3 regions of the Janthinobacterium sp. SUN026 genome follow, and region 2 is predicted to be linked to each of the others. Evidence: predicted binding sites of a transcription regulator. Region 2 holds the regulator's gene; each other region holds the start of a gene.
What was found. Region 2 encodes LexA, which represses DNA repair genes until DNA is damaged. Its sites were predicted from a motif close to ACTGTATNNNNATACAGT; they were not measured.

Region 1 (10,303 bases), 810 kb from region 2:
CATTTGAAATCGCTGGGGGAAAACAGCAAGCCGGCACACGACCAGACATACAGCGCGGCGCCGACGAAGGCGGCCGGCAGCAGTTGCAAGTACAGTTGCAGCAGCAAGCCCGCGCAGCCGATCAGCCATGCCGCGCGCAGGCGGGGCAAGAGCGCCTCTGGCCAGCCGCAATCGCCATATAGGCCGGTGGCGCTACGCAGGGCCAGCGCCGCCAGGCAAAACATCAATGGCATGGCATCGCCGATGGCCAGCGCCGCCGGACCTTTGCCGCTCATGAACATGGCCGCGAATAGCGACAGGCCCAGGCACAGGAACAGCAGCATGCCATGCAGCAGTTGGCGGTTCATCGCATACGCGAGCAGGGCCGACGCGCACAGGCCGGCCGCAGTAACGAGGCGCATGGTCTCGCTGCGTTCGGGCAGGAACAGCATTAGCGCCAGCAGCAGATAGGGCACGATCCAGCCCAGTTGCCGCAAGCCGGGCCGCTGCCACAGCACGGGCAGACGTTCCTGCAGCGTTTCCAGGCGCGCGAACAGGGGCGCCGGCCAGCGCAAGGCATGCATGGCCAGCAGGGAAAAGGCGAGCGCCTGGAAGCCCAGCAGGCTGGCATAGGCAGCCGTGTCGCCGAGCTTGAAGCCGGCCGCATCGAGCACACCCGCGAGCATGAAGTGCAGCACGAAACCCAGGCCGCCCGAGGCCAGCGCCGTCTGTTTGAAGTAGCGTTTGGCATGGACGGCGTGTTCCCACTGCTCGAACAGGTCTGTATCGAGCTTGCAGGCCAGCATCTCGCTGTGCTGCCAGCGTATCGCGTGCAGCAGTTCGCGCAGCTGCAGCGTGAATTTTTGGTCGAACAGCTGGCGCGCGTAGGCGCTTGGCGGCTGCTGCGACATGATGCAGTCCAGGCCGGGGTAGCTGTCGCGGTTGTCGCTGAAATGGGCGAACGAGCGGTCTGCCCGGTAGCGCTGCACGGCGCCGCGCACCAGGTCCGCATGGCTGCGCGCCAGGTAGGAAAAGTCGCGGTCCCAGCCCAGCTGCTCGAACAGGGCCTGGCGCAGCGCCAGGTCATAGCCGGCGCTGGCGCAATAGCGCAGCGCGCACAGGTCGAATTCCTCGCGCACGTCGAGGTTCAGCATGGCGTCGTCCTGCAGCATGCCGGCCAGCACGTCGCCGGCATCCGCATGCCGCGTCAGCTCCAGGCAGCCTTGCCACAGATTAGCCGCTTCCTGCGCCGGGTCGATGGCGACCATGCCCCATTGTTCCGGGGGAGGGGGCTGTTCCTGGGCGATGATGCCCCACAGTTCCGCAGGCGCTTCCTGCACCGCCTCGTCGATGACGCCCCACAGGTCTGCCGGTTCCATGGGCGGCGCTTCTGGCGCTTCCGCTGCTGCCGCTTCGGCCGCTTGCGGTTCCGGAAATTCCTCGGCAAACAGGTGCGCATGGCGCAGCGCGTATTCATACGCCTCGCGCAGCTCCTGGAAGGCGGCCGGATCGTCTTCGGGACGCGTCACCTTCAGGCGCTTCGCATACGCGCGCTTGAGGGCGCGCTCGTCGCCCGTCGGCTCCGTGTCCAGGATATCCCACAGGCTGCGCTGCCCGTTGTGCATGCCGCCGTCCATTTACAGGAAGCTCTCGCTCTCGACCTGGCGCAACACCTCGTCGAGCGCCTGGCGCGCCTTGCGGATGGTGTTCGGGTCCTGCGTTTCCAGCGCCGCCTGGAAATTGGCCGTGTGCGCCGCCAGGTACTGGCGCACGTCGCCCAGCGACTGTTCGTACAATCGGTCGGCGCGCGTGACCAGGGTGCGGTTTTCCATCTGCTCGCGGGGGTGGATCTTCAGGTCGGCTAGTTCCGCAAAGCGCTGCTCGATCTGTTCCGGCGTCATCACGCCCGCATTGTCGCTGATGACCATCTTGTGCTTTTCCTGCGTGGCCAGCACCGTCACTTCCGCTTCCAGCACGCCGCTGACGTCATAGGTGAAGCGCACGTCGATGCCGATCTCGCCCGCCTTTTTCGCGGGAATCGGGAAGCTGATCTTGCCGAGGAAGACGTTGTCGGCCACCAGGCGCGACTCGCCCTGGAAGATCGCCACGTTGATTTCTTTCTGGTTGTCGTAGATGGTGGTGATGTTTTCCGTGCGCGAGACAGGCACCACGGAATTGCGCTCGATGATGGGCAGGTAATGCCCGCCTTCATACTGGTTCGCGCCGACCTGGCGCGAAATCGAAATGCCCAGCGAGTACGGCGCCACGTCCGTCATCACCACTTCATCGAGGGCAGAGTCGCGCATCTTGAGGCCTGCCTGCACGGCGGCTCCCAGTGCCACGGCTTCGTCCGGGTCCAGGTGGATGGCGGGGAAGCGGCCGAACATACGCGAGACGAGTTTACGCACCAGCGGCATGCGCGTGGCGCCGCCGGCCAGCACCACTTCATTCAATTCCGCGGCGCGGATGGTGGCGTCGCGCAGCGCCCGCTCCACGGGCAGGCGCAAGCGCGCCAGCAGCGGTTCGCATAGCTGCGCCAGTTTGTCTTCGCTGATCTCCCAGCTGTATTCCTTCTCCTGGTAGCGCGTGGCCATGCGCACGGACGGCTGGTCCGACAGCAGGCGCTTGACGCGCTCGGCTTCATCGCGCAGCAGTTGCTGCTGGCGCGGATCGAACAGGCGGCTGCCGGCCGCGTCGCGCAAGCCGCTGCCTTCCAGGAAGGCGTCGACCAGCACGGTGACGAAGTCTTCGCCCCCTAAAAAATTATCGCCGGCCGAGGCGCGCACTTCCATCACGCCTTCGAACAGCTCCAGGATCGACACGTCAAACGTGCCGCCGCCCAGGTCGAAGACGAGGAATTTGCTTTCCTGCTCCTTGTCGCGGATACCGTAAGCCAGCGCGGCGGCCGTCGGCTCGTTCAGCAGGCGCTCCACGCGCAAGCCCGCCAGTTGGCCGGCGATGCGCGTGGCCTTGCGCTGCGCATCGCTGAAATACGCGGGCACGGTGATGATGGCTTCCTCGACCTTGTGGCCCAGGAAGGCTTCGGCATCTTCCTTCAGCGCGCGCAGCACCATCGACGACAGCTCTTCCGGACGGAATTGCTGCGTGCCGAGGGTGATCTTCTTTTCGCTGCCCATGTAGCGCTTGAAGACGGCCGCCGTCAGCTGCGGGTGCGTCTGCAGGCGCTCGCGCGCGGCGCGGCCCACCAGCACGGTGCCGTCGTCATCGATGCTCACGCACGACGGCGTCAGGTGTTCACCGAGCGCATTCGGGATGATGGAAGCCTTGCCGTCGCGCCAGATGGCGACCAGGCTGTTGGTGGTGCCCAGGTCGATGCCGATGATCATCAGATATCCGCCTCCGCTTCATTGCCGTGTTCTTCGATCCAGGCGCGGCGTCCAGCTGCTTCGCCTTTGCCCATCAACATATTGAAGCGGGAGGCCGAGGCCATGTGGTCGACTTCACCGAGCTTGACGGGCAGCAGGCGGCGCGTGTCCGGGTTCATCGTCGTTTCCCACAGCTGCTCGGCGTTCATCTCGCCCAGGCCCTTGAAGCGCGAGATCGACCAGGCGCCCTGTTTCACGCCTTCCTTGCGCAGCTTGTCCTCGATGGCGAGCAGTTCGCCGTCGTCGAGCGCATAGATCTTCTGCATCGGTTTCTTGCCGCGCGCGGGCGCATCCACGCGATACAACGGCGGGCGGGCGATGCAGATGTGGCCCTTGTTGATCAGCGCCGGGAAGTGCTTGAAGAAGAGCGTCAGCAGCAGTACCTGGATGTGCGAGCCGTCCACGTCTGCATCGGACAGGATACAGATCTTGCCGTAGCGCAGGCCGGACAGGTCGGGCGAGTCGCCCACGCTGTGCGGATCGACGCCGATGGCCACCGCGATGTCGTGGATCTCGTTATTCGCGAACAGGCGGTCGCGGTCCGTTTCCCACGAATTCAACACCTTGCCGCGCAGGGGCAGGATCGCCTGGAATTCCTTGTCGCGGCCCATCTTGGCCGAGCCGCCCGCCGAGTCGCCCTCGACGAGGAACAGTTCATTGCGCGTGATGTCCGACGATTCGCAGTCGGTCAGCTTGCCCGGCAGGACGGCGACGCCCGAGGATTTTTTCTTTTCCACTTTTTGCAGCGAGCGCTGGCGCGATTGCGCCTGCTTGATCACCAATTCGGCCAGCTTCTTGCCGTAGTCGACGTGCTGGTTCAGCCACAGTTCCAGCGGCGGCTTGGTGAAGGTCGACACGAGGCGCACGGCGTCGCGCGAGTTCAGGCGTTCCTTGATCTGGCCCTGGAATTGCGGGTCCAGCACCTTGGCCGACAGCACGAAGGAAGCGCGCGCGAACACGTCTTCCGGCAGCAATTTGACGCCTTTCGGCAGCAGCGAGTGCATTTCGACGAAGTTTTTGACGGCGCCGAACAGGCCGTCGCGCAAGCCCGATTCGTGCGTGCCGCCATTCGAGGTGGGAATCAGGTTGACATACGATTCGCGCACGATGGCGCCTTCTTCCGTCCACGCCACGACCCAGGCCGCGCCTTCGCCCTCGGCAAAGCCTTCCGAGTCCGGGCCCGCATACTGCGCGCCTTCGAACAGGGGAATCAGGGTTTCGCCATTCGAGACCTGTGCCAGCGTTTCGGTCAGGTAGCCGCGCAAGCCTTCCGCGTACTGCCAGGTTTGCGTATCGCCCGTTTTCGCGTTGGTGAGGGTGACGGTGACGCCCGGCAGCAGCACGGCTTTCGAGCGCAGCAGGCGTTGCAGCTCGGTTTGCGAGATGTTCGGCGAATCAAAGTATTTGGCATCGGGCCAGGCGGTGACGCGTGTACCCGACTTCTTGCCGTCGCGCGGTGCGGGGCGGGAGCTCAGGGGCTCGATCACGTCGCCGTTGGCAAACACCATGTGGTGCAAGCCGTTGCCGTCGCTTTCCTTGCGCCAGACGGTGATTTCCAGGCGCGTCGACAGCGCATTGGTGACGGACACGCCGACGCCATGCAGGCCGCCCGAGAACGCATAGGCGCCGCCCGAACCCTTGTCGAACTTGCCGCCTGCGTGCAGCCGCGTAAACACGATTTCCACCGTCGGCACGCCTTCTTCCGGGTGCAGGCCGACGGGAATGCCGCGGCCATTGTCTTCGACGGTGATGCTGCCATCCGTGTTTTGCGTCACGGCGATATGCGTGCAATGACCGCCCAGCGCCTCGTCGGAGGCATTGTCGATCACTTCCTGAATGATGTGCAGCGGATTTTCAGTGCGGGTGTACATCCCCGGGCGCTGCTTGACGGGTTCCAGTCCTTTCAGGACACGGATGGATGATTCGCTGTAGTCGGATGCTGGTTTTTTAGTGGCCATACGTGTTCAAGCTAAGTAAAGACAGTGGTTGGAACGCCAGGCCAGGGCACTGCGTGGCGCAGTGACAGCGGCGGCGATAACTGTATGAATATACAGTATATCCCGTCCAGCGTCACTGAGGGAGGGCAGTGCGGCAGGCTTGGCGTCCTTGTGCGGACGCTCGCGCATTCTATCTTGTCCCGCGAGCAATAGCGCTACTCCAAGGCAACAACAGTGCGCCGCGCGCGTGGTTTGGCGCCCATTGTGAAGGATTTTATGCGGTAAAGCGCCCGTTTTTACATCTTGTTTACAGCTGCCTCCCCAGTCTTTACGAATTTTTTAGACCCTTTTGGCTAATCTGCTCACTATCAAAACAAACCTGAATGAGGGTGGGAATGGATCTCGTGTATCTCGGCTTGATTGCCGTGTTTTTCGTCCTGGCGGCCGGCTTTGCCGTCGCCTGCGACAAATTAGGGAGCGTCAAATGAACGCGTTTTATGTGCTGGGCGCCGTCGTGTCGGCTGGCCTGCTCGTGTACCTGCTGGTGGCGCTGCTGAAGGCGGAGGAACTGTGATGACGACGCAATCGATACTGTTATTGGTGGCTTTCCTGGCCGTTCTGCTGGCCGCGGGCTATCCGCTGGGCCTGTATATGGCCAGGGTGGCCGGCGATGGCCCCGTGCGCGGCCTGGGCTGGCTGCAAAAGCTGGAAAATCTGCTGTACCGCTGGTCCGGCCTGCCCGCCGACAAGGCCATGGGCTGGAAAAGCTATGCCATCGCCCTGATCGTCTTCAATACCGTGGGCGCCGTCTTCGTCTACGGCCTGCAGCGCCTGCAGGGCTTCTTGCCCTTGAATCCCCAGGGTCTCGGCGCCGTCAGCCCCGATTCCTCGTTCAATACCACCGTCAGCTTCGTCGCTAATACCAACTGGCAGGGCTACGGCGGTGAACAGACCATGAGCTACCTGACACAGATGCTGGGTATGGCATGCCAGAACTTCTTTTCGGCGGCCACCGGCATCGCCGTGATCTTCGCGCTGGTGCGCGGCTTCGCCTCGCGCTCAGGCAAATCGATCGGTAACTTCTGGGTCGACCTGGTGCGCTCGACCCTGTACATCCTGCTGCCGCTGTCCCTGGCCCTGTCCGTCGTCTTCATGGGCGAAGGCATGATCCAGAATTTTTCCGCCTACAAGGAAGTAACTTTGCTCGACCACGTGGCGTATGAAACGCCGAAAGTGACGGCCGATGGCCAGCCCGTGCTGGATGCGGCCGGCAAGCCCGTGATGGAAGCGCAAGTGGCGACCACGCAGACGATCGCCATGGGGCCCGTCGCGTCGCAGGAATCGATCAAGCTGCTGGGTACGAACGGCGGCGGCTTCTTCAATGCCAATTCCTCGCACCCGTACGAAAATCCCACCGTGCTGTCGAACTTCCTGCAGATGCTGGCCATCTTCATCATTCCCGCCGGCCTGTGTTTCACGTTCGGCCGCATGGTGGGCGACATGCGCCAGGGCTGGGCCGTGCTGGCCGCGATGACCCTGATCTTTGTCGTCATGACGGCCGGCGTGATGAGCGCCGAGCAGCAAGCCAATCCTGCCCTGCAGGCGCTGGGCGTGGACCAGCAGGCCAGCAGCTTGCAGTCGGGTGGCAATATGGAGGGCAAGGAAACGCGCTTCGGCATCAGCTCATCGACCCTGTTCGCGGCGGTGACGACGGCCGCTTCGTGCGGCGCCGTCAATTCCATGCACGACTCCTACATGCCCCTGGGCGGCATGGTGCCGCTGCTGCTGATGCAGTTCGGCGAAGTGATCTTCGGCGGCGTGGGCACGGGCCTGTACGGCATGCTGATGTTCGCCATCCTGGCCGTCTTCATCGCCGGCCTGATGATAGGCCGCACGCCCGAATACCTGGGCAAGAAAATCCAGGCGTATGAAATGAAGATGGTGTCGCTGGCCATCCTGATTACGCCAGCCCTCGTATTGACGGGCACGGCGATCGCCGTGATGGTCGAACCGGGTACGGTGGGCGTGGCCAATCCGGGCGCGCACGGCTTCTCGGAAATCCTCTACGCCTTCACGTCGGCGGCCAACAACAACGGCAGCGCGTTTGCTGGCCTGTCCGCCAACACGCCGTTCTACAACGTGATGCTGGCGATTGCCATGTGGTTCGGCCGCTTCGGCGTGATCGTGCCCGTGCTGGCGGTGGCCGGTTCGCTGGCGGCCAAGCAGCGCCTGTCGGCCAATGCCGGCACCATGCCCACGCACGGCCCCATGTTCATCGGCTTGCTGATCGGCGTTGTCGTGCTGGTCGGCGTATTGAATTACGTTCCCGCGCTGGCCCTGGGCCCGATCGTCGAACACCTGCAACTTTTCATCAAATAAGAGGCTACCATGTCACGCACAAGCCTGACTTTGTTCGATTCCGCACTGATCGGCCCCGCCGTCGTCGATGCGTTCAAAAAACTCGACCCCCGCACGCAGTGGCGCAGCCCCGTGATGTTCGTCGTCTACGTGGGCAGCATCATCACGACCCTGCTGGCCATCCAGGCCCTGAACGGCCAGGGTGAAGCGCCATTCGGCTTCATCGTCGCCGTCGCCGTGTGGCTGTGGTTTACCGTGCTGTTCGCGAACTTCGCCGAAGCGCTGGCCGAAGGCCGCAGCAAGGCGCAGGCGGCGTCCCTGCGCGCCCTCAAGCAAACGGTGATGGCAAAGAAAATGCAGACGCCGAAATACGGCACTTCCTGGCTGCCCACGCCGGCCACTGACCTGCGCAAGGGCATGACGGTGCTGGTCGAGGCGGGCGACGTCATTCCCGCAGACGGCGAAGTGACGGCCGGCGTGGCCTCCGTCGACGAGAGCGCCATCACGGGCGAATCGGCGCCCGTCATCCGCGAGTCGGGCGGCGATTTTTCCGCCGTGACGGGCGGCACCCGCGTGCTGTCGGACTGGCTGCTGGTGCGCGTTTCCGTCAATCCGGGCGAAGCCTTCATCGACCGCATGATCGCCATGGTCGAAGGCGCCAAGCGCCAGAAAACGCCGAATGAGATCGCCCTGACGATTTTGCTCGTCGCCCTGTCGATCGTCTTCCTGATCGTCACCGTGACCCTGCTGCCGTATTCGCTGTTTTCCGTGGCGGCGGCCGGCAGTGGCACGCCGGTGACCATCACCGTGCTGATCGCGTTGCTGGTGTGCCTGATCCCGACCACCATCGGCGGTCTGTTGTCCGCCATCGGCGTGGCCGGCATGAGCCGCATGATGCAGGCCAATGTGATCGCCACGTCGGGCCGCGCCGTGGAAGCCGCCGGCGACGTGGACGTGCTGCTGCTGGATAAAACGGGCACCATCACCCTGGGCAATCGCCAGGCGTCGAGTTTTGTACCAGCACCCGGCGTAACGGAGCAGCAGCTGGCCGATGCGGCGCAACTGGCCTCCCTGGCCGATGAAACGCCGGAAGGGCGCAGCATCGTCGTGCTGGCCAAGCAGAAGTTCAATATCCGCGAACGCGAGATGGCCAGCCTGCACGCCACCTTCGTACCGTTCACGGCCCAAACGCGCATGAGCGGCGTGGACATTCCTGGTGAACAGCAGGTGCGCCAGCTGCGCAAGGGCGCGGCCGATTCTATGAAAAAATATGTTGAAGCGCTGGGCCAGCCGTATCCGGCGGAGGTGGGGCGCGCCGTCGACGACATCGCGCGCCGCGGCAGCACGCCGCTGGTGGTGGTCGACGATGGACGCGTCATGGGCGCCGTGGAATTGAAGGATATCGTCAAGGGCGGCATCAAGGAGCGTTTCGCGGAACTGCGCCGCATGGGCATCAAGACCGTCATGATCACGGGTGACAACAAGCTGACGGCGGCGGCGATTGCCGCCGAAGCGGGCGTGGACGATTTCCTCGCCGAGGCGACGCCGGAAGACAAGCTGAAACTCATCCGCAGCTACCAGTCCGAAGGCCGCCTCGTTGCGATGACGGGCGACGGCACCAACGACGCACCGGCGCTGGCGCAGGCCGACGTGGCCGTGGCCATGAATTCAGGCACGCAGGCGGCTAAGGAGGCGGGCAATATGGTCGACCTGGACTCGAACCCGACCAAGCTGCTGGAAATCGTCGAAATCGGCAAGCAGATGCTGATGACGCGCGGTTCGCTGACGACGTTCTCGATTTCGAACGACATCGCCAAGTACTTTGCCATCATCCCGGCCGCCTTCGTGGGCACCTATCCGCAATTGAAGGCGCTGGACATCATGCACCTGGCCAGCCCTGCGTCGGCCATCATGTCGGCCGTGATCTTCAATGCCTTGATCATCGTCGTGCTGATTCCATTGGCGCTGAAAGGCGTGCAGTACCGGGCCATCGGTGCGGCCAGCCTGTTGCGCCGCAACCTGCTGATCTACGGCTTGGGCGGCATCGTCCTGCCCTTCATCGGCATCAAGCTGATCGACATGCTGCTGTCCGCACTCAATTTAGTCTAAAGGAACCATCATGAGCACTATCGTACGTCCCGCCCTGGTCCTGTTTGCCGCGCTGACCGTGATCTGCGGCGTCGTCTATCCGTTTGCCACGGCCGGTATCGGGCAGCTCGCTTTCAACGATGAAGTCAACGGCAGCATCGTCGAGCGCGGTGGCAAGCCTGTCGGCTCGATGCTGATCGGCCAGTCCTTCACCTCGCCCAAGTATTTCTGGGGCCGGCCATCGGCCACCGCGCCGATGGCGAACAACGGCGCCGGTTCGGGCGGCTCCAACCAGGGGCCGAGCAACCCGGCCCTGGTGGACGCCGTCAAGGCGCGCATCGCTGCCCTGCAGGCAGCCGATCCGGGCAATCGCAACCCGATCCCTGTCGACCTGGTGACGGCGTCGAGCAGTGGCCTGGATCCGGAAATCAGCCTGGCGGGCGCCTTGTACCAGGCGCCGCGCGTGGCCCGCGTGCGCGCCGTGCCGCTGGCGCAGGTGGAAAACGCCATCGCCAAGGTGCAGAAAACCGCGTATATCGGCTTTTTCGGCGAACC
Region 2 (10,303 bases):
GCTTTCGTGGTGCTGTTCATCGGTGTGCGCATTTTGATGGGATTGCTGTCCATGACGGTCGACGCGCTGGTCAAGGTGACGGGCCTGAGCCTGGCCGACCGCACCCTGGGCAGCCTGTTCGGCGTGGCGCGGGGCCTTGTGATCGTGCTGACCGCCGTCATCTTGTGCGGCATGACGTCCATACCGCAGCAGCCATTCTGGAAAAACGCGCAGCTCAGCCCGCTCGCGGAGCAGGGCGCGCGCGCCATCAAGCCTTATCTGCCTGCCGCTTACGCGCAGCATGTGAAATTTTGAATTTTTTTAAAATCAGTAGCACAGTTTAGGAGCACACCATGTGTGGCATCGTCGGCGTCGTTTCCCATCAACCTGTCAATCAATTGCTCTATGATGCATTGTTGCTCTTGCAACATCGCGGTCAGGACGCGGCAGGGATTGCGACCAATCACAGCAGTATGTTTTCCATGCACAAGGCCAATGGCCTCGTGCGTGACGTCTTCCGTACTCGCAACATGCGTTCGCTGCAAGGCACGACGGGCATCGGCCATTGCCGCTACCCGACGGCCGGTTCGTCGAGCGAAGAGGAAGCACAGCCGTTTTATGTGAATGCGCCGTTCGGCATCACCCTGGCGCACAATGGCAACCTGACCAACTGGGAACAGTTGAAGCTGGAAATGTTCAAGAACGACCGCCGCCACATCAATACCGATTCCGATTCGGAAGTGCTGCTCAACGTGCTGGCGCATGAAATCCAGGAAGCGACGACGGGCCTGAACCTGGACCCGGAAGCCATCTTCAAGGCTGTCACCGTGCTGAACCGCCGCGTCAAGGGCGGCTACGCTGCCGTGGCGCAAATCGCCGGCGTGGGCTTGCTGGCCTTCCGCGACCCGCATGGCATCCGTCCGCTGTGCCTGGGCATCAATGAAACGGAACAGGGTCCCGAATACCTGATCGCTTCCGAATCCGTCGCCCTGGAAGGCATGGGCTTCCGTTTCGTGCGCGATATCGGTCCCGGCGAAGCCGTCTTCATCGATGCTGACAAGCAATTGCACAGCGCCCAATGCGCCGACAATGCCAGCCTGAACCCGTGCGTATTCGAGTTCGTCTACCTGGCCCGCCCCGATTCCGTCATCGACGGCGCCTCCGTGTACGCCACACGCCTGAAAATGGGCGAGTACCTGGCCGAAAAGATCCGCGCCGAATTGCCTGGCGTGCATATCGACGTGGTCATGCCGATTCCCGATTCCTCGCGTCCGGCCGCCATCCAGCTGGCCATGGCGCTGAACATCGAGTACCGCGAAGGCTTCATCAAGAACCGCTACATCGGCCGCACCTTCATCATGCCGGGCCAGGCGGCGCGCAAGAAGTCCGTGCGCCAGAAGCTCAACGCGATTCCGTCCGAATTCAAGGATAAAGTGGTGCTGCTGGTCGACGATTCCATCGTGCGCGGCACAACCAGCCGTGAAATCGTGCAGATGGCGCGCGAAGCGGGCGCGACGAAGGTCATCTTCGCTTCGGCCGCGCCACCGGTGATTTACCCGAACGTGTACGGCATCGACATGCCGACGCGCGACGAACTGATCGCCTACGGCCGCACGACGGAAGAAGTGTGCCGTGAAATCACGGCCGACTACCTCGTGTACCAGGATATCGGCGCGCTGAAACAGGCTATCGCCGACGTCAACCCGGCCCTGACCAACTTCGAGGCTTCGTGCTTCGATGGCGTGTACGTGACGGGCGACGTGTCGCAGGAATACCTGGACCGCCTGGAATATGCGCGTCACCATCCGAAGGCGGCAGCGCCCGAAGATACGCCGCGTTCCCAGCTGAACCTGAACCTGGCGACAACAGAAGCATAAGTAAGCTGCCCGGCCGATGCCGGGCATTTTTTTCTCCGCGATCATGAACGATAAAAAAAACTACGGCTTTACCACCACCATCCTGCATAACGACCGCCGCAAGGGCATCGAACATGGCTCCCTGCACAAGCCCGTGCACACTTCCGTTGCCTTTGGTTACACCGATGCGCGCCAGCTCGCTTCCGTGTTCCAGGGCAAGGAACCGGGTTTCCGCTATGGCCGTCAGGGCAATCCGACCGTTTCCGCGCTGGAAGACAAGGTCAACAAGATGGAAGACGGCGTGGCGACCCTGTGCTTCGCCACCGGCATGGGCGCCATCGGTGCCGTGGTGCAATCCTTGCTGCGCGCGGGCGACCATGTCGTGTCGTCGGCCTTTTTGTTTGGCAACACCAACAGCCTGTGGCAAACGGTGACGGGGCAGGGCATCGCCGTGTCGTTCGTCGACGCCACCGACGTGGCCAATGTGGCTGCCGCCATCACGCCGGCCACGCGGATTGTTTTCGTGGAAACTATTGCCAATCCGCGCACGCAGATCGCCGACCTGAAGAAAATCGGCGACTTGTGCCGCGAGAAGGGCATCCTGTACATCGTCGACAACACCATGACGACGCCATATCTGTTCCGCCCGAAAGCCGTGGGTGCGGGCCTGGTGGTCAATGCCTTGACGAAATCTATCGGCGGCCACGGCAATGCGCTGGGCGGCAGCTTGACGGATACGGGCGTGTTCGACTGGACGCAGTATCCGAACATCTTCGAGAATTACAGGAAGGCGGCGCCCGCGCAGTGGGGCATCGCGCAAATCCGCGCCAAGGCCTTGCGCGACTTTGGCGCCTCCCTGGGGCCGGAAGCGGCGCACCATATCGCCGTCGGCGCGGAAACCATGGCCTTGCGCATGGACCGCACCTGTTCGAACGCCCTGGCGCTGGCCACCATGCTGGCCGCCGACCCGAGAGTGGCGGCCGTGCATTACCCGGGCCTGGCGTCGCACCCGCAGCACGCGCTGGCGACGGACTTGTTCCGCAGCTATGGCTCGCTGTTCAGCTTTGAATTAAAGGACGGCATCGACTGCTTCGATTTCCTCAACCGTCTCAATCTTGCCATTCCAGCGAGCAATCTCGGCGACACGCGCACCCTCGTCATTCCCGTCGCCCACACGATTTTCTATGAGATGGGCGCCGAGCGTCGCGCCAGCATGGGCATCGCCGAGTCGCTGATCCGCGTCTCCGTCGGCATCGAGGATGAGGCCGATTTGCTGGACGACTTCAAAAATGCGCTGGACGCCTAAACAGCCGCGCAGCATGTAAAAAGGGCCGCAACAGCCATGCTGTTGCGGCCCTTTCTTTAGCTGCAGCGATTTAATGCCAGCTGCGCATCAGGCCGACAGCCAGCCCTTCCAGGGCAAACTCATCTTCCGGCGACACGGTAATCACCTTGAAGTCCGGGTTTTCCGGCAGCAATTCGATGACGGAACCCGTCTTCTTGTAGCGCTTGACTGTGACTTCGTCGCCGATGCGGGCCACGACGATCTGGCCGTTCTTGGCGCTGTCGACTTTCTTGACGGCCAGCAAATCGCCATCCATGATGCCGGCGTCGCGCATGGACCAGCCGCGCACCTTCAGCAGGAAGTCGGGCTTGGCCGAAAACAGGGCCGGGTCCACGTTGTAGCTCGCTTCCAGGTTTTCCTGCGCCAGGATGGGCGAACCGGCCGCTACCCGGCCGATCAGGGGCAGCGACATCAGCAGCGCTGCCGGCACCTTCGACGGCAGCGCTTCGGCGGCGGCGCCGATCAGGCGGATGCCGCGCGAGGTGCCGGGCGAAATCTCGATCGCGCCCTTGCGAGCTAGGGCCTGTAAATGCTCTTCGGCCGCATTGGCCGATTTAAAACCCAGTTCATTGGCGATTTCGGCACGGGTGGGAGGAAAGCCCGTGTTTTCAATCGCGTCCTTGATCAGGTTCAGGATTTGTTCTTGTCGTGCTGTCAGCTTGATCATGAGCGGTGGGTGCATACTAAAATGCTGTCTATATGAACAGTCTGTATTTTTGTACAGTATCGCCCACTATGCAAGGGGATTTCCGTGTTTTAGGCGAATTTCGCAAGAAATACTTGTCCACGGGCGGAAAGCACGGCGGCGCGCGGGCTTTTCGGGCCCATGTGGAAGGAATGATTGAAACGTTTGCAAAAGGCGGTTATAATCTTCGGCTGACCTTCCCACACCCGTCTTGACGCCGGGGTGGGCGATTATCAATCCGACCTGAAGGAGTTTGCATGCGTCATTATGAAATAGTCTTTATCGTCCATCCGGACCAAAGCGAGCAAGTGCCCGCGATGATCGAACGCTACAAAGCCAGCGTAACCACCCGCGGCGGTTCGGTTCACCGCGTGGAAGATTGGGGCCGCCGTCAAATGGCTTACTCGATCCAAAAGCTGCCTAAAGCACACTACATCTGCCTGAACATCGAATGCGACAACGAGACCCTGGTCGAGTTGGAAACAGCATTCAAATTCAATGATGCCGTGTTGCGTCACCTGACCGTTAAAATGAAGAAAGCTGAAACAGCTCCTTCGCCGATGATGAAATCGGTACAACGCGAAGACGCGGCCAAAAGCCACCGCACCGAAGCACCAGCAGCCGCTCCAGCCGCAGCAGCAGCTTAATTCTTGACCAGGATCGTGCGCTGAACCAGCTACAAGTAACCGCCATCATTGCCGAGCGCGAAATATTGCGCTATACCCCGGCAGGGCTGCCGATTGTGAATGCAGTATTGCAACACAGTTCGCAGCAGATGGAAGCCGGGATTGCCCGTTTGACCGAGTTTGATGTTGCCGCGCTAGCCGCTGGCGAAATCTCAGGCCGGTTCAGTCAGGCAAGCTTGGGCGGGGTGTATCAGTTCACGGGTTTCCTGGCCAGGAAGAGCCGCAACAGCAAGAGTTTGGTGTTTCACATCATTGATTTTAGTGCAGTCAATTCTGACTAGCGCATTTTAGATACAGGAGCCTGACATGGCATTCGGTAAAAAGTTCGACAAAAATAAGCTCAAGCTTAAAGAAAAACGCAAACAGCAAAACCCGTTGTTCAAACGCAAGAAGTTCTGCCGCTTCACCGCAGCTCACGTTGAGCAAGTCGACTACAAAGACGTCGACACGCTGAAAGACTTCGTCCAAGAAAACGGCAAGATCATGCCAGCACGCCTGACCGGTACCAAAGCGCACTACCAGCGCCAAGTTGACACCGCAATCAAGCGCGCTCGCTTCCTCGCGCTGCTGCCATACACCGATCTGCACCACGCTTAATCGGTCAGATATTCCTGGAGAAGAACTATGCAAATCATTCTGTTAGAAAAAGTTGTTAACGTCGGTAACCTCGGCGAAGTCGTCAAAGTCAAAGACGGTTACGCACGTAACTTCCTGATCCCGCAACGCCTGGCACGTCGTGCTACGGCAACCGCTGTGGCTGAATTCGAAGTCAAGCGCGCCGAACTGGAAAAAGCTGCTGCCGCTAAACTGGCCGCATCGCAAGCCCAGGGCGAAAAACTGAGCGGCCTGACCGTTCAAGTTGCTCAAAAAGCTGGTGTTGATGGCCGCCTGTTCGGTTCCGTCACCAACTTCGACATCGCTGAAGCGCTGACCAAGCAAGGTTTTGCTGTTGAAAAAGCACAAATCCGCATGCCTACCGGCCCGCTGAAGATCGTTGGCGAGCACAACGTTTCGGTTGCTCTGCATACCGACGTGGTTGTGGAAGTTGTTATCGCTGTCGTTCCAGACGCGAACGCGTAATCGTCTGCGGGCCTGGCCCGCAAGCGTTGCCGCACTATGAAAAGCCGGGTTCGCCCGGCTTTTTTGTGGCCTTTTTTTCGCTCAATTTCAGCCCTTTATTTTTGCCAGCACGCCGAAGCGGGTATAATTCGCGCCATGAACGCCCCCTCTGATCCGCAACTGGATTCCCTCCGTATTCCGCCGCATTCGATCGAAGCAGAACAATCCGTTATCGGTGGTCTGCTGCGCGACAATGCCGCATATGACCGCATCGCCGACTTCATGCATGCGGAGGATTTCTATCGCTATGACCATCGCATCATCTTCGAGCAAATCGTCAAGATGGTTAACGCTTCCAAGCCAGCCGATGTCATTACTGTTTTTGAAACCCTGACCCAGCTCGGCAAGGCCGATGATGTGGGCGGACTCGCTTACCTGAACGCCATGGCGCAAAACACGCCATCGGCCGCGAACATCCGGCGCTACGCCGAGATCGTGCGCGACCGCGGCGTGCTGCGTAAACTCATTACCGTCGCCGACGATATCTCCGGCACGGCCTTCAGCCCGCAGGGCAAGGAAGTCAAGCAGATGCTTGACGAGGCCGAATCGAAGATTTTCGCCATCGCCGAAGAGGGCGCGCGCGGCGCCCAGGGCTGGACCGCCATCCAGCCCCTGCTGACGCAAGTAGTCGAGCGCATCGACGAACTGTACAGCCGCGACAACCAGAGTGAAATCACGGGCGTGCCCACCGGTTTCATCGACCTCGACCGCATGACCTCGGGTCTGCAGCCGGGCGACCTGGTGATCGTGGCGGGACGTCCATCGATGGGCAAGACGGCGTTTTCCGTCAACATCGGCGAAAACGTGGCCATCGACAGCGGCTTGCCCGTGGCCGTGTTCTCGATGGAGATGGGCGGCGCCCAGCTGGCCATGCGTATGCTGGGCTCCGTCGGACAGCTCGACCAGCATCGCCTGCGCACGGGCCGCCTGAATGACGAAGACTGGCCGCGCCTGACGAATGCGATCCAGAAGATGAACGACGCGCAGTTGTACATCGATGAAACGCCGGCCTTGAATTCCATCGAGTTGCGCGCCCGCTCGCGCCGTTTGTCGCGTCAATGCGGCAAGCTGGGCCTGATCATCGTCGATTACTTGCAGCTGATGTCGGCCAATACGCCGGGCGACAACCGCGCCACGGAAATTTCCGAGATTTCACGGGGCTTGAAAGGCCTGGCGAAAGAACTCGGTTGCCCCGTGATTGCGCTGTCCCAGCTGAACCGCTCGCTGGAGCAACGCCCGAACAAACGTCCTGTCATGTCCGACTTGCGCGAATCGGGCGCTATTGAGCAGGATGCCGACGTGATCCTGTTCATTTACCGCGACGAGGTGTATAACCCCGACTCGCCGGACAAGGGAACGGCCGAAATCATCATCGGTAAACAACGTAACGGTCCAATCGGCAGCATCCGCCTCACCTTCATGGGGCAGTACACCAAATTTGGCAATTACAGTGGTGGCCTGGCGCTTTACCAAGGCGACTAACACAGCAGCACTGATATTCCATTGGCCGCCCCTTCATCAAAAGGGGCGGCTTTCTGTAGTAAATAACACGACTCAATGCTTAACGGAGAATGACATGTTTGGACGCTTGATGCCCACTGAGGGCAAGTTTTTTGAATTGTTTAACCAGCACGCGGAATTGTGCGTCAAGGGCGCCAAAGAGATGCTCGGCCTGATGACCAATTTCGATGACCTGGAAAACCGCGTGCATGCGATCGAAAGCATCGAGAAACAGGCGGACAAAGTCACCTACGCCACCGTGGAAATGCTGCACAAGACCTTCATCACGCCGATCGACCGCGATGACATCCATCAGCTGATCACGCGCCAGGACGACATCCTCGACCTGCTGGAAGATGCGGCGCAAACCGTCTCGCTGTACGACCTGAAGGCCGTCACGCCGGAAGCCAAGCGCTTGGCCGAACTGGTGCTGGCCTGTACCGAAAAAGTGCGCGACGCCGTCGCCATGCTGCACAACATGGATAACTCGCGCAAGATCGTCGCCATCTGCGAAGAGATCGACCGCCTGGAATCGGACGCCGACCACGTGATGCGCGCCGCCATGTCCAAGCTGTTCCGCGACGAGCCGGACGTGCGCAACCTGATCAAGCTGAAAGCGATCTACGAAATTCTGGAAACCGTGACCGACCGTTGCGAAGATGTGTCCAATATTATCGAAGGCATCATCGTCGAAAACGCGTAAGCGTTGGGCCTGTCCTGAACCAGAATCAGAAAAGAAACTACAATGACCATACAAATCAGCATCTACGTGCTAGGCCTGTTGATCGTCCTCGCACTGCTGTTTGACTTCATGAACGGCTTCCACGATGCCGCCAACGCGATCGCCACGGTGGTCTCGACGGGCGTATTGAAACCGCAGACCGCGGTTGCCATGGCCGCCACGTTCAACTTCGTCGCCATCTTCGTGTTCCACCAGCTGACCGTGGCCGCCACGGTGGGAAAGGGAACCATCGACCCGGCGGTGATCGACCAGTACGTGATCTTCGGCGCGCTGATGGGCGCCATCTTCTGGAACTTGTTTACTTGGTACTACGGGATTCCTTCGTCGTCCTCGCATGCGCTGATCGGCGGCCTGGTGGGCGCCGCCGTCGCCAAGTCCGGCACGGGCGCGCTGGTCGCGGCCGGCCTGTGGAAAACGGTGGCCTTCATCGTGATCGCACCGGTGCTGGGCTTTGTATTCGGTTCCATCATGATGCTGCTCGTGTCGTGGATCTTCGTGCGTTCGACGCCGCGCAAGGTCGACAAGTGGTTCCGCCGCCTGCAGCTGGTCTCGGCAGCCGCCTACAGCCTGGGCCACGGCGGCAACGATGCGCAAAAAACCATCGGCATCATCTGGATGCTGCTGATCGCCGCCGGCTACTCGAGCGCGGCCGATGCCATGCCGCCGATGTGGGTCATCATCTCGTGCTACACGGCCATCAGCTTCGGCACCCTGTTCGGTGGCTGGCGCATCGTCAAGACCATGGGCCAGAAGATCACCAAGTTGAAACCCGTCGGCGGCTTCTGCGCCGAAACGGGCGGCGCCATCACCCTGTTCGTCTCGACGGCGCTGGGCATTCCCGTGTCGACCACGCACACCATCACGGGCGCCATCGTCGGCGTCGGCTCGTCGCAAAAAATGTCGGCCGTGCGCTGGGGTGTGGCGGGCAATATCGTCTGGGCCTGGATCTTCACGATTCCCGCGTCGGCCTTCGTCGCAGCAGTCGCGTGGTGGATTGGCCACCACATCATGTAATGGATAGCCAACGCCAGTAAAAAGGGAGCCTTGCGGCTCCCTTTTTTTTATGCGCCGGCCAGTTCCACCGTCAGCCCCTCGTAGGCGAGGAACACTTGCAGGCCATTGAGGCGGCTGCTGTAGCGCCCCATCACGTCGGCAAACACGGCTTCGAGCTGCTCGTCGCTGCGCGTCGGTTCGTGGTGGGTGCAGTACAGGCGCCGGGCGCCGCAGCGCAGGGCCAGGTCGAAGGCGGCGTCGAAGGTGCCGTGGCCCCAGCCCTGCTTGCCCGGGTATTCCTCGCGCGTGTACGAGCAATCCATGATCAGCGCATCGACGCCGGCGACCAGCGCATCGATGCCGGCCTGGCGCTGCGCATTGCGCGCCGCGCAGGCAGCATGCTCGGCATGGCCGGGCGGATGCAGGTTGTAGAACGGTTCATGGTCGCCGCTGAAAAACAGCGCGGTGCCGCCGCAGTCGATGCGGTAGCCGAGATTGACGACAGGGTGATTCATTTCCGCGCCGCGCACGCGCGCGCCACCGACCTCGACGGCTTCGCCGGGCGCCAGGGTGCGGTACTCGATGCTGGCCGCCATGGCCGCTTCGCTGACAGGAAAATAGCTGCCTTGCAGCTGCACCGCCATCACGTGCTCGATGCCGCGTCCGCTGATGGCGTCAAAGGCGCCATGCAGGCGCATGCGGTTGCCGGCCACGAACAGGGGCGAAAACATGGGTAGGCCGTGGATGTGGTCCCAGTGGCTGTGCGTGATGAAGACGTGCGCGTCGACGGGCTCGCCCGGCGGCAGTTGCTGCGCCAGCGAGAAGATGCCGCTGCCCGCATCGAGGATGATCAGGCTATCGTTGTCGGTGCGTACTTCGATGCACGTGGTGTTGCCGCCATAGCGCGCCGTGCGCGGGCCGGGAGAGGGGATGGAGCCGCGCACGCCCCTGAACGTGAATTTCATTCAGTACCTTGTTACGGTGTAATTATTGTTGATTCTATTCTAATTAATGAGATTAGCGGCAACATTTATGCGTGTTGCAATACGGCAAGTTATTTCAGTTTGTTGCAACTAAGTAATGTACAGTGCGCAGGGTGGCCGTTACACTGGCGCTTGCCGACTTCCCCTTTTTTGCTTGCCCATTACCTGATTGCCACCAACATGCCTCAGTTGCACCCTGAGAAAATCGCCCACAGACTGGAGCAATTGACCGAACTCAGTGTCGCGCTTGGCCATGGCCTGGGCGGCGAAGGGCACGATATCGGCGCGCTGTTGCAGCGCATCGTGCTGCTGGCAAAAAGCATGAGCGGCGCCGACGGCGCCACCCTGTACCGGCCCATGGCCGGGGGCCGCCAGCTGGCGTTCGACATCAGCGTCAACGACAGCCTGGGCATCG
Region 3 (10,303 bases), 220 kb from region 2:
GGACGCGGCGCTTCTGGCAAGGTTCGCACGACCACCGGGGCACGCCGATGGCGCCGGGCCGCGTCGCCACCATCGTGCCGCAGGCGGGCGCCGTGTGCGACGGCATGGCCTACCTGATCACGCCCGAAGTCTTCGCCCACCTCGACCACCGCGAAAAGAACGGCTACCTGCGCCTGGCCACCGAGATCACCTTCGACGACGGCAGCAAGGCCGAAGGCCTGGTGTACATCGCCAACGAGGAAAACGCCGCCTTCCTCGGCGCCGCGCCGGAACTGGACATCGCGCGCCAGATCGCCCGATCAAGCGGCCCCAGCGGCCCGAACAGCGACTACCTGCTGCACCTGGCCAGCGCCCTGCGCGAGCTGGGCAAGAGCGATCCGCACGTCTTTGCCATCGAGCAACATCTGGCGCAATTGAAGGATGCGCCGCCTGCCGCGCAGTGAGCTGCAGCGGGCCGCCGGCTTGCATGATGCAAGCGATGAAAATCTTTTTATTGTGACAATTGGCGACTATCGCCGTTTCATTAACGCCCATAATCGGAACGCGCGATTCCTTTATGCCCGAGTAGGGCAATGGCACGCGTCAGGAGGCAGCGGGGCAAAACAAAAATGATGGCCCTGCACGATCGGAGCGAATTCATCGGAGCGAGACGACCATGTCCGACAGGTCTATGCTGCAACAGCATGGCAGGCAGCCGCATTACGTTCTGCCCGGGACGGGCACCATTGCTCCTGTGCAAGCCCCCCTGCACCGCGCCAGCCTCGGGGGTGGGCTGAACGTCATTGGCAGCTCCCCCATCTTCCAGCGCCTGCTGCGCATGGTCGACGCCGTGGCGCCGACCCGCTGCACGGTGCTCATCAGCGGTCCCACCGGTTCCGGCAAGGAAATCATCGCCCAGCTCGTGCACCGGCAAAGCGGCGATCCCAGCGCGCCCTTTGTCGATCTCAACTGCGGCGCCCTGCCGGAACACCTGATCGACGCCGAACTCTTCGGCCATACCAAGGGGGCGTTTACGGGAGCGCTGAGCAGCCGCGCCGGTTTTTTCGCCCAGGCGGGACAAGGCACGCTGTTTCTCGATGAAATCGGCGAATTGCCGCTGGCGGTACAGAGCAAGCTGCTGCGCGTGCTCGAATCGCGCTGTTTCCGGCCGCTGGGCGGCGGCGATACGCAGCCGTTCAACGGCCGCATCGTGGCCGCCACCCATTGCGACCTGGCCGCGATGGTGCAGGCGGGCCGTTTCCGCGAAGACTTGTATTACCGGCTGGCCGTATTGAAACTCGACGTGCCGGGCCTGGACCAGCGCCGCGGCGACGTCGCCGCCCTCGCCGCGCACTTTGCCGGGCAGCAAAAGCGCCCCATCCGCTTTACCGCCACCGCCATGGAACGCCTGGGCCGGCATGCCTGGCCCGGACATATCCGCGAACTGCGCAACCTGGTGGAACGGCTGTCGATACTGGCCGAATCGGCGCTGATCGATGCCCACAGCCTGGAAGCCTTCCTGTCGGCGGGCAAGCCGCAGGACGCCGATCACACGCTGCTGGCGGAAGCCCTCATGCGGCTGGACGGAGACGACAAGCTGGCGGCCGCCGAACAATTGCTGATCGACTATGCGATGCGCCTTGCCGATGGCAACAAGACGACCGCGGCCCGCCACCTGGGCATCAACCGCAAGGTCATCGAACGCCGCGTGCATGGCGACGAGGAGCGCAGCAATTTCGCCCGCGTCTGCCTGCTGGAGGGACGCGCGCTGATCGAGGCGGCCCGCTTCAAGGAAGCCATCGAAGTGTTGCGCCGCGGCCTCACCTTGCTGGCCGCCGATGCGCATCCCTGCACCGCGCGCCGCCTGAGCTGCGACCTGCACCGCTGGCTGGCGATTTCGCACCGCGGCATCAGCGGCTGGCAAAGCGCCGAAGCGCTCGCCTGCTACCAGCAGGCATTGCAGGAAGCGGCGGCGCTGGGCGACGAGGTGGAAATCACCGCCCTGCGGTTCGGCATCTGGAGCTCGCAACTGATGGCGCTGGACCTGGTGGCGGCGCGGGCAACGGCGCAAGACATGCTGCAGCGGGCGCAAGCGATAGGCGACACGGATTTGCTGTCGCAGGCCCACCTGGCCCTGGCCAACACGCTGTTCTGGCTCGGCGACTACCGCGAGACGCTGGCCTGCCTGGCGCGCGGACACCTGCTGTGCGGCGCGGCAGCGGCCGACACGGGGGGACAGGGCCTGGACATCGCCGCGCTGTCGAGCACTTTCGAAGGCCTGTCCTGCTTCCAGAGCGGCGCCTTCCGGCGCGCGCGCGCGGTGATGGAACACCTGGCGTTGCGCGGCGGCGCCGACAACCCGCACCCCTTCCACCGCGCCATCGCGCTGCAAGGCGCCGCATGGCTGGCCTGCATGTTCGAGGACTGGGTCCGGCTGGCAAGCCTGGCGGCGGACCTGCAAACCGTCGCCAGCGAATACGGCTATCAATTCTACCTGGGGGTGGGGCAGATATTCCATGCCTGCGCATTGGCAACAGGCAACATCCATGCGCAGACCGAACAGCGCATCGCCGACGGCTACCAGCAATACATGCTGTGCGAAGGCGGCATGCTCTTCCATTCATTCCAGGCCTGGAAGCGGGGCGAACTGCTGCTGTCGGCAGGCCAGCCATCGCAAGCCCGGCAATTGCTGCACGGCGCCATCGAACTGGCGCTGGAACATGGCGAACGGGCCTACCTGGTCGAATTGCTCGACATGCATGCCCGGACGTGGATCGCGGTGGGCGACCTGGACAACGCGGAACGCGAACTGGGCAGTGCGCTGTCGACCGCCAAGGCGCTGGGCGCCGCGGCCGGCAGCCTGCTGGTGGCGACCCGCCTGGCGCAACTGCTGCTGCAGCGCGGCCGCCGGCACGAAGCACTCGATCACCTCACGCGCGCCTTGCGCGGCGTGGAACGCGACACGGCTTTTCCCCGGTTTGCCCAGGCGCTGCAGTTGCAGGCCGTCCTGGCGCAAACCATTTCCATGCCATGCCAACCTGAGGACCCGCAACATGACCTATGTGCTGAACCACGATGACCTTGAATCGCTGTTGCTGGGCGCCTGCTTCTTCGGCAGCGGTGGCGGCGGCACGCTCGCTTCCGCGCGCAGCCTGCTGGCCCAGTTCCACGCCGGCGATTATTATCCGGACGCCCAGGTGCGCGTGGTCGGCGTCGACGAAGCCACCGCTGGCGAAACGGTCATGGTGGCTTACCTGGGTTCGCCCGTGGCGATCAATGGCGCCCATTTTCCGCAGGGCCCCGTCGACGCCGTGCTCGCCGTCAGGGAGCGCCTGGCGCTGGAAAATCGCACCTTGGCCTACCTGGCGCCGCCCGAGAGCGGCGCGCTGGGGTTTCTCGTCGCCTGCCTGGTCGCCGCCCGCCTGGGCCTGGCCGTGATCGACGCCGACGGGGCCGGCCGCGCCGTTCCCTCGCTGCCCCAGCTGACGTATGCGGCCGCGCACATCAATCCGCGCCCCGCCTTCCTCGTCAGCCAGGCGGGGCTGCGCGTGGAACTCGACGTCCAGCCGAGCCAGGGCGTGAACGGCGCCCATGCCCACCAGCAAGACGTAGCAACGATCATCGACCAGATGATGCGCCCCATCGTTTCGCAGGCCGATTTCAAGCAGTTCGGCGGCCTGGCCATGTGGATCATGGCGCCGGCGGAGCTGGCCCGGGCGCTGCCCGTACGCGGCACCCTGGGACGCGCACTGCGCCTGGGCCGCGAACTGCAGGCAGGCCGCTTGCGCAGCGCGGAGGAAGTGGTCGATTATCTTGCGCGGCAATGCGACATGCGCGCCTGGCCATTGTTTCCACAGGGAACGTTCGTCGCCGCCGAAGTCGACTCGCGCAATGGCTTCGACCTGGGCAAGATCACCATCCGCGCGGGTGAGCGGCTTTGCACGGTCCTGTACCAGAACGAATCGCTGCTGGCCTGGGACAGCAGCCGCAGCACGCCCCTCTGCATGGCGCCCGACACCATCAGTTACTTTGTCGAGGGCGATGGCCAGGCCGTGTATTCGAATGGCGACTTGCTGCTGCCGGACGGCACGCTCAACCCGGCCTTGATGCAGCGCAAGGTGACGCTGCTGGGCTTGCAAGCCCATCCGGCATTGCGGGAACGGAATGGACTGATACTCGACAGCTTCATGCAACTGATCAACGCCATCGGCTACCTGGGACCCTACGTGCCGCTCACTGGCAACGCCGGCGCAGCGGCAGGGAGCGCCGCATGAAGCCGCTGCGCATCTGCATCGTGGCGCCGGTGGCCACGTCCATCTACAACCAGCGCCTGCTCGACGCCATCGAGCCCGTGATGCCGCCCGATGTCGAAGTGTCCGTGCGCAATATTTCTACTGGGAACGACTGCATCGAATACCGCGTCGACTGGCTGCAAAACGGCTATCCGGTGGTGCAGCTGGCCAGGGAAATCGAACGCGAAGGCTATGACGGCATCTGGCTCAGCGACTTCGACATGTGCGGCGTGGAGGCAGCGCGCGAAGTGATCGACATCCCCATCCTGGGCGGCTTCCCGCCCGCCGCCTTTACCGCGCTGGCCCTCAGCCAGCGCCTGTCGATCATGACGATACTGCCCAGCACGCTCGCCATGCAGCAGGGTCACATGCAGGCCTACGGCTTGCAGGACAGCTTCGCCTCCATCCGCTCCATCGACTGTCCCGTCGCCGACCTCGGCCAGCTGGACAAGGTGGTCGAAAAAACCTTCAAGGCCGCCATGCTGGCCATACAGGAAGACGGCGCCCAGTCCATCCTGCTGGGCTGTACAGGCTTTGTCGGCGTCGCCGCGCGCGTCAGCGCGCTGCTGGAAGACGCGCTGCACACCTATGTGCCGGTCATCGATCCGAACCAGGCAGGCTTCAGCTTCCTGGTGTCCCTCGTGCGCATGCGCCTGCGGCCCAGCCGCGCCTGCTACAGCAAGGATAGCTGAACCGCCGCACGCGCCCGGGACACGCCATGCCGTGTCCCGGGCGCCCCCTCCCCGTCCTTGCCGCCTGCCGTTTTCGTCCATCCCGCTCAACAAGGGTGGACGATATCCGCCAACATTATTGCAGCACGACAATGCAAATCCGCCCCATCCTTTAAAAATCAAGCACTTGGCCTTCTGGCACGCCCCTTGCTAAAGATCATGCTATCGGCGCTGGAGCAGCAGGCGCCGCAGCAGGCGGGCGGAGCACCTCAAGCGGTGCGCCGCCCGCCCTCCAGGACCCAGCAAGGAGCACCGCGTGCCGACGACCATGGAAGTATCCACCACCCACGACAGCCTGGCCAATCATGGCTTGCTGCACGGCCTGGCTGCCTTGCAAGATGGCAACACCGGCTGTGCCGACATCTGCATCGCCGTGCTCGACGGTCCCGTCGATACCAGCCACCCTTGCTTTGCCGGCGCCAGGCTGCAACTGCTCGACACGCTCGCCACGGGTGCCAGCGGCAGCGGCCGGGCATCGCAACACGGCACCCATGTCGCCAGCATCATCTTTGGCCAGCCGGGCAGTCCCGTCACGGGCCTGGCCCCCCATTGTCGGGGCTTGATCCTGCCCATCTTTGCCGACCGCGCCGACGGCGCACTGACGCAATGCACGCAGCTCGACCTGGCCCGCGCCATCACCCAGGCCGTCGAGCACGGCGCGCACATCATCAATGTCAGCGGCGGCGAACTGTCCGACAGCGGCACCGCCGATGGCCTGCTGCAAAAAGCCATACAGCTGTGCCATGAACGCAACGTCCTGCTGATCGCCGCGGCGGGCAATGACGGCTGCGATTGCCTGCACATCCCCGCCTCCATCAAATACACGCTGGTCGTCGGCGCACTGGACCGGCAAGGCGCGCCCATGCCCAACAGCAACTGGGGCGAAGCCTATCGCGCGCGCGGCATCATGGCGCCCGGCACCGACATCCTCGGCGCCGCGCCCGCAGGGCGCGTGCGGCTCAGCAGCGGCACCAGCTTTGCCACCCCGATCGTCTCGGCCATCGCAGCCTTGCTGCTATGCCGGCAACACCAACATGGGGATCGTCCTGACCCTCGTGGAGTTTGCAGCGCATTGCTGCAAAGCGCAACGCGTTGCAACACCAATGGCGAGCTGGACTGTCGCCGCCTCCTGACTGGGACATTGAATGTGCCGGGCGCCACTCAACTATTATTAAAAGGGAAAATTGAAATGTCAGACGATACTGTGATTGAAGCGAGCCCAGCCAATGCCGACACTTCCGCGCAGGCGCATCCGCTCAGCATTCCCATGCTGGAAACCCCCTCCCTGGCCAACCTTGCGGGCCCTTCCGGCGCGACGCGGCAAGGCATCGCCGCTTCCGGCATCGATGCCTCCGATTGCGGCTGCGGCGGCAGCGCCAAGGGCCCGACCCTGGTGTATGCGCTGGGCAACCTGGGCATCGACTTCGGCAGCGAAGCGCGCCGCGATTCCTTCGTCCAGGCCATGCCGCCAGGCAGGGACAATCCGAGCGATCCGCAGCAATTGATCGAATTTCTGCGCGCAAAGCCATATTTCCGCCAATCGCTGACCTGGACCGTCAACCTGGACGCCACGCCGATTTACGCGGTCGTCCCCGTCGGTCCGTATGCCGACATGACCTATGAACTGCTGTTCGAGGCCTATGTCGGCACCATCGATGGCCTCGTCGTAATGAATTCGTTTCCAGGCGTAATCTCGGGCGCCGCCAGGCTGATGTCCGGCCAGGTCGTTCCCGTGATCCAGCCGGCCATCCGGGGCATGTTCAGCTGGAATGTGCCGCAGCTGATCGACAGCCTGATGGCGGTGCAGGACAGCCTGGACATCAACAGCAGCAACACGGGCGCGCGCCTGGAAAACTTCCTGAACCGCATCTATTACGACTTCCGCAACCTGGGCGTCACGGGCATGGACCGCGCGCTCAACTTCTCGGCCACGAATGCCATGCAAGCGGCGGAAATGCTGGCCAAGACCACGGGCATGCAGCTCGATACCATCGTCGTGCAACAGAGTCCCGTGTGCCGCCCGGGCTCCGAGTGCTACGACATCATCATGACCTTCTTCAACCCGGAAAACCTGCAGGTAGCCAACACGGTCGCCCGTTTCGCCGTCGACGTCAGCGATGTGATACCGGTCAGCGTCGGCGCAGTGCGCTACTGGTCGCAACGCTGACGTCAACAGCATTTGAATTGTCGGGGCTCGTGGGCGCAGCAATGCGTGCACGCGCTTCAGCATACGGTCGTTGGCGGGAAACGATCAGCACCGTACTTCGGTACGCACACCCATTGCCGTTGCCCGCGGCGGCGCCACCACAAGGAGTTTTAAAATGAACAATCTGCCATTGCAAGCCAAAGCCGTACAACGCAGCCCCAGCATCTCCGCCATCAGCCAGGGTGTCGCCCCTTCCGGCATTACCTGCACCCTGTGCAAAGCGGCTTGCGGCGCCTTGAGCGGCACCGCACAGCAACTCTGCCTGATGGCTTGCAACGCCACCGTTTGCTGATCAAGCCAGCAAGATCGAGCCGTTCCGGCTAAGCCCGGCATGCCTGCGGGCGATGAGTTTCTCGTCGCCCGCTCCCCCTGCCGGCATCCCCCACGACGGACGCAGGACGGCGATGCGACTCGCCACCAAGCCCGCCTGTTTCGCGCAGTACGCATGCCCTTGCGCGTGCCCTTGTCAACGCACAAGCGCGCGCCCCGCACTGCTTGCGCTAAAACAAATCCAGCTGCCCCGCATTACCTTTTTTTACTTTTGCGCCCAGCGGCGGCACCACCAGCGGCCGGCGGAACTGCGTGCAATCGAGCTGCTTGAAGCGGCCGCCCTTGCCGTGCAAGCCCAGCCGGTGCACGGCCTTTTCAAAGCGCTGGCGGATGAGGTCAGCCCACACGCCTTCGCCCCGCATGCGCGCGCCGAACGCGCTGTCGTAATCCTTGCCGCCACGCATTTCGCGCACCCGGTTCATCACGCGCTGGGCACGTTCCGGGAAGTGCGCTTCCAGCCATTGCTGGAACAGCGGGCTCACTTCCCACGGCAGGCGCAGCACCACGTAATGGGCGTGGATGGCGCCCGCGTCGCGCACGGCTTCGAGCAACTGCTCGATTTCCGGTTCCGTCACGAACGGGATGATGGGCGCGATGCTCACGCCCACGGGGATGCCCGCCTCCGTCAGGGTGCGGATGGTGCGCAGCCGCCGCGCCGGAGCGGCCGCGCGCGGTTCCAGGGTGCGCGCGATGGCCGGGTCGAGCGTGGTGACAGTGACGGCCACGGCGGCCAGGCGCCTGGCCGCCATCGGCGCCAGAATGTCGATATCGCGCTCGATCAGCGACGATTTCGTGATCAGCGCCACGGGGTGGTCGCACTCGTGCAGCACTTCCAGCACGCGCCGCGTCAGTTGCCGTTCGCGCTCGCACGGCTGATACGCATCCGTGTTCACGCCCAGGGCGATCGGTTCGGGCACATACGAGGGCTTGGCCAGTTCGCGGCGCAAGAGTTCGGGAGCGTTCACCTTGGCGTAGATGCGGCTTTCGAAGTCCAGCCCCGGCGACAGGCCCAGATAGCTGTGCGTGGGGCGGGCAAAGCAATAAATGCAGCCGTGTTCGCAACCCCGGTACGGATTCAAGGAAACATTGAACGGCAAGTCGGGCGAAGCGTTGCGGGTGAGAATGGTGCGCGCCTGCTCGTCGCTGACCTGTGTCTTCCAGGTGGGAGGCGCCGCCTCCCCGGCCGCCTCATCCAGGCCGCCCACGCTCCAGCCATCATCGAAAGCGCCGCGCGCGTGTGTCTCGTAGCGCCCTTGCAGGTTCGACACGGCGCCGCGGCCCTTGTGGGCTTTCAGCGATTGCGGCGGCAACATGGCTTGCCCGGCGAAGCTGTCATCGTGCTCTGGAATGATTGCTTTCATGAACGGCCCCATCAACTGTATATACGTACAGTATACTATGCCGCTGTGCGGGCAAGATCAAGGGCTGGCGTGATGCCGTTTCAAGCTTTTTCACCGTGCGGCATGACATAGCTCAACTGCTGTGCGACAAAGCCGTCAAATGCCGCGATCAGGGGAACGAAGCGGGCCGCGTCCTGCTCCAACTGCATCAGGGCATAGCACGTCGCTTCCAGGGTCGATAACTGGTCTGGCGCGTGCGCCTTGCGGATCAGGTAATGGGATGCGGGCGTATCGCGCAGGGGCAGGCGCGGCAGCTGTTGCAACGGGGGATTCAGATACAGCATCTTGCGGCTCTTGCGCCACGTGGCGTCCAGCACCACCAGCCGCACGCGGGCAAGATCGAGCAAGCTGGCTGGGTCGAGCGCCGGTGGCGGGGCGATGCCCAGCGAACGGTCGCCGGGCGTATCCGGGTACAGCAGCACGTTGTGCTTGTCGGCCAGCAATTCGGCGAGCGTATCGGGGGCAAATTGCTCGCCCGTCAGCATGCGGCTGTTCGGCAGGCTCAAGTGCAGCAGGCGGGCACTGCCCTTGGCATTGTGCACTTCCAGCGGATGCTGCAGGATCAGCACTTCCACCGCGTGGGAAACGGGGGCGATCCAGCGGCAGATGCAGCTGGAGACGGCGCGCAGGCAGGCTGGGCAGCGCGCGCGTTTGGCAGGTTCAGCCAGGGAAGACGATGCAGCTGCAGGGCTGGCGGGATGGCTGGCGGGATGATTTGAGCTAGGGCTGGAGGTACGGCGGGTGGTCATGGCGGAGCGCGTTCGCGGCTGTCTTCAAGCCGCGATTGTAGCGCCCGCGCCATGCCAAGGGGAATCTGCGCTTAAGAATCCGTGCTTAAAACTCTTCCCATTCGTCGGCGCCCGAGGCCACCGGCGTCTTCGGCGTGCGTGCGCGCACCGCGTCCGCTTGCGCCGCCTTGTCCGGCGAGGTCGCGGCCACGGCGGGTGCTGGCGCGCGGGATGCCGGCGCGCGTCGCATGGCAGGCTGCGTGGCGGGCCGCATGGCGGCTCGCGTGGCAGCCGCTACTGGCGCAGGCGCCGTCACGGACGGGCTGCTACGGGCGGCAGCATATTGCTGCGTGGCATCGAGCTTGAACACGCCCACGACCTCGGCCAGCCTGGCCGCCTGTTCCTGCATGGATTCGGCCGCCGCGGCCGCTTCTTCCACCAGGGCCGCGTTTTGCTGCGTCACCTGGTCCATCTGGCCGATGGCCTGGTTGACTTGTTCGATGCCGGCGCGCTGTTCATCGCTCGCGTCGGTGATCTGGTTCATGATCTGCGTCACGTGGCTGATGCTTTGCACGATCTCGTCCATGGTGCGGCCCGCCTTGTCCACCAGTTGCGAACCGGCCTCGACCTTTTGCAC

Region 1: OX459_RS01455 (DNA topoisomerase IV subunit B) is a predicted target of LexA. The motif match lies at 5,403-5,420, and genes of this name have one in related genera.
Region 3: OX459_RS06025 (PA0069 family radical SAM protein) is a predicted target of LexA. The motif match lies at 8,914-8,931, and genes of this name have one in related genera.

Annotation. Positions count from the first base shown of each region.
Region 1 covers NZ_JAPQNU010000001.1:299,336-309,638, forward strand. Annotated here, with positions in the region: gene OX459_RS01445 (J domain-containing protein) at 1-1,604, opposite strand, end outside; gene OX459_RS01450 (molecular chaperone HscC) at 1,617-3,326, opposite strand; gene OX459_RS01455 (DNA topoisomerase IV subunit B) at 3,326-5,323, opposite strand; gene kdpF (K(+)-transporting ATPase subunit F) at 5,787-5,876, shown strand; gene kdpA (potassium-transporting ATPase subunit KdpA) at 5,876-7,681, shown strand; gene kdpB (potassium-transporting ATPase subunit KdpB) at 7,691-9,769, shown strand; gene kdpC (potassium-transporting ATPase subunit KdpC) at 9,780-10,303, shown strand, end outside.
Region 2 covers NZ_JAPQNU010000001.1:1,107,169-1,117,471, forward strand. Annotated here, with positions in the region: gene OX459_RS05060 (CvpA family protein) at 1-294, shown strand, start outside; gene purF (amidophosphoribosyltransferase) at 333-1,856, shown strand; gene OX459_RS05070 (cystathionine gamma-synthase family protein) at 1,900-3,141, shown strand; gene lexA (transcriptional repressor LexA) at 3,212-3,847, opposite strand; gene rpsF (30S ribosomal protein S6) at 4,123-4,512, shown strand; gene priB (primosomal replication protein N) at 4,533-4,832, shown strand; gene rpsR (30S ribosomal protein S18) at 4,858-5,148, shown strand; gene rplI (50S ribosomal protein L9) at 5,176-5,631, shown strand; gene OX459_RS05100 (replicative DNA helicase) at 5,767-7,152, shown strand; gene OX459_RS05105 (DUF47 domain-containing protein) at 7,247-7,873, shown strand; gene OX459_RS05110 (inorganic phosphate transporter) at 7,916-8,926, shown strand; gene OX459_RS05115 (MBL fold metallo-hydrolase) at 8,974-9,870, opposite strand; gene OX459_RS05120 (HD family phosphohydrolase) at 10,069-10,303, shown strand, end outside.
Region 3 covers NZ_JAPQNU010000001.1:1,329,159-1,339,461, reverse strand. Annotated here, with positions in the region: gene OX459_RS06055 (gamma-glutamylcyclotransferase) at 1-443, shown strand, start outside; gene OX459_RS06050 (sigma 54-interacting transcriptional regulator) at 656-3,058, shown strand; gene OX459_RS06045 (DUF917 domain-containing protein) at 3,033-4,253, shown strand; gene OX459_RS06040 (aspartate/glutamate racemase family protein) at 4,250-4,963, shown strand; gene OX459_RS06035 (S8 family serine peptidase) at 5,259-7,169, shown strand; gene OX459_RS06030 (hypothetical protein) at 7,324-7,500, shown strand; gene OX459_RS06025 (PA0069 family radical SAM protein) at 7,709-8,851, opposite strand; gene OX459_RS06020 (tRNA-uridine aminocarboxypropyltransferase) at 8,980-9,687, opposite strand; gene OX459_RS06015 (methyl-accepting chemotaxis protein) at 9,773-10,303, opposite strand, start outside.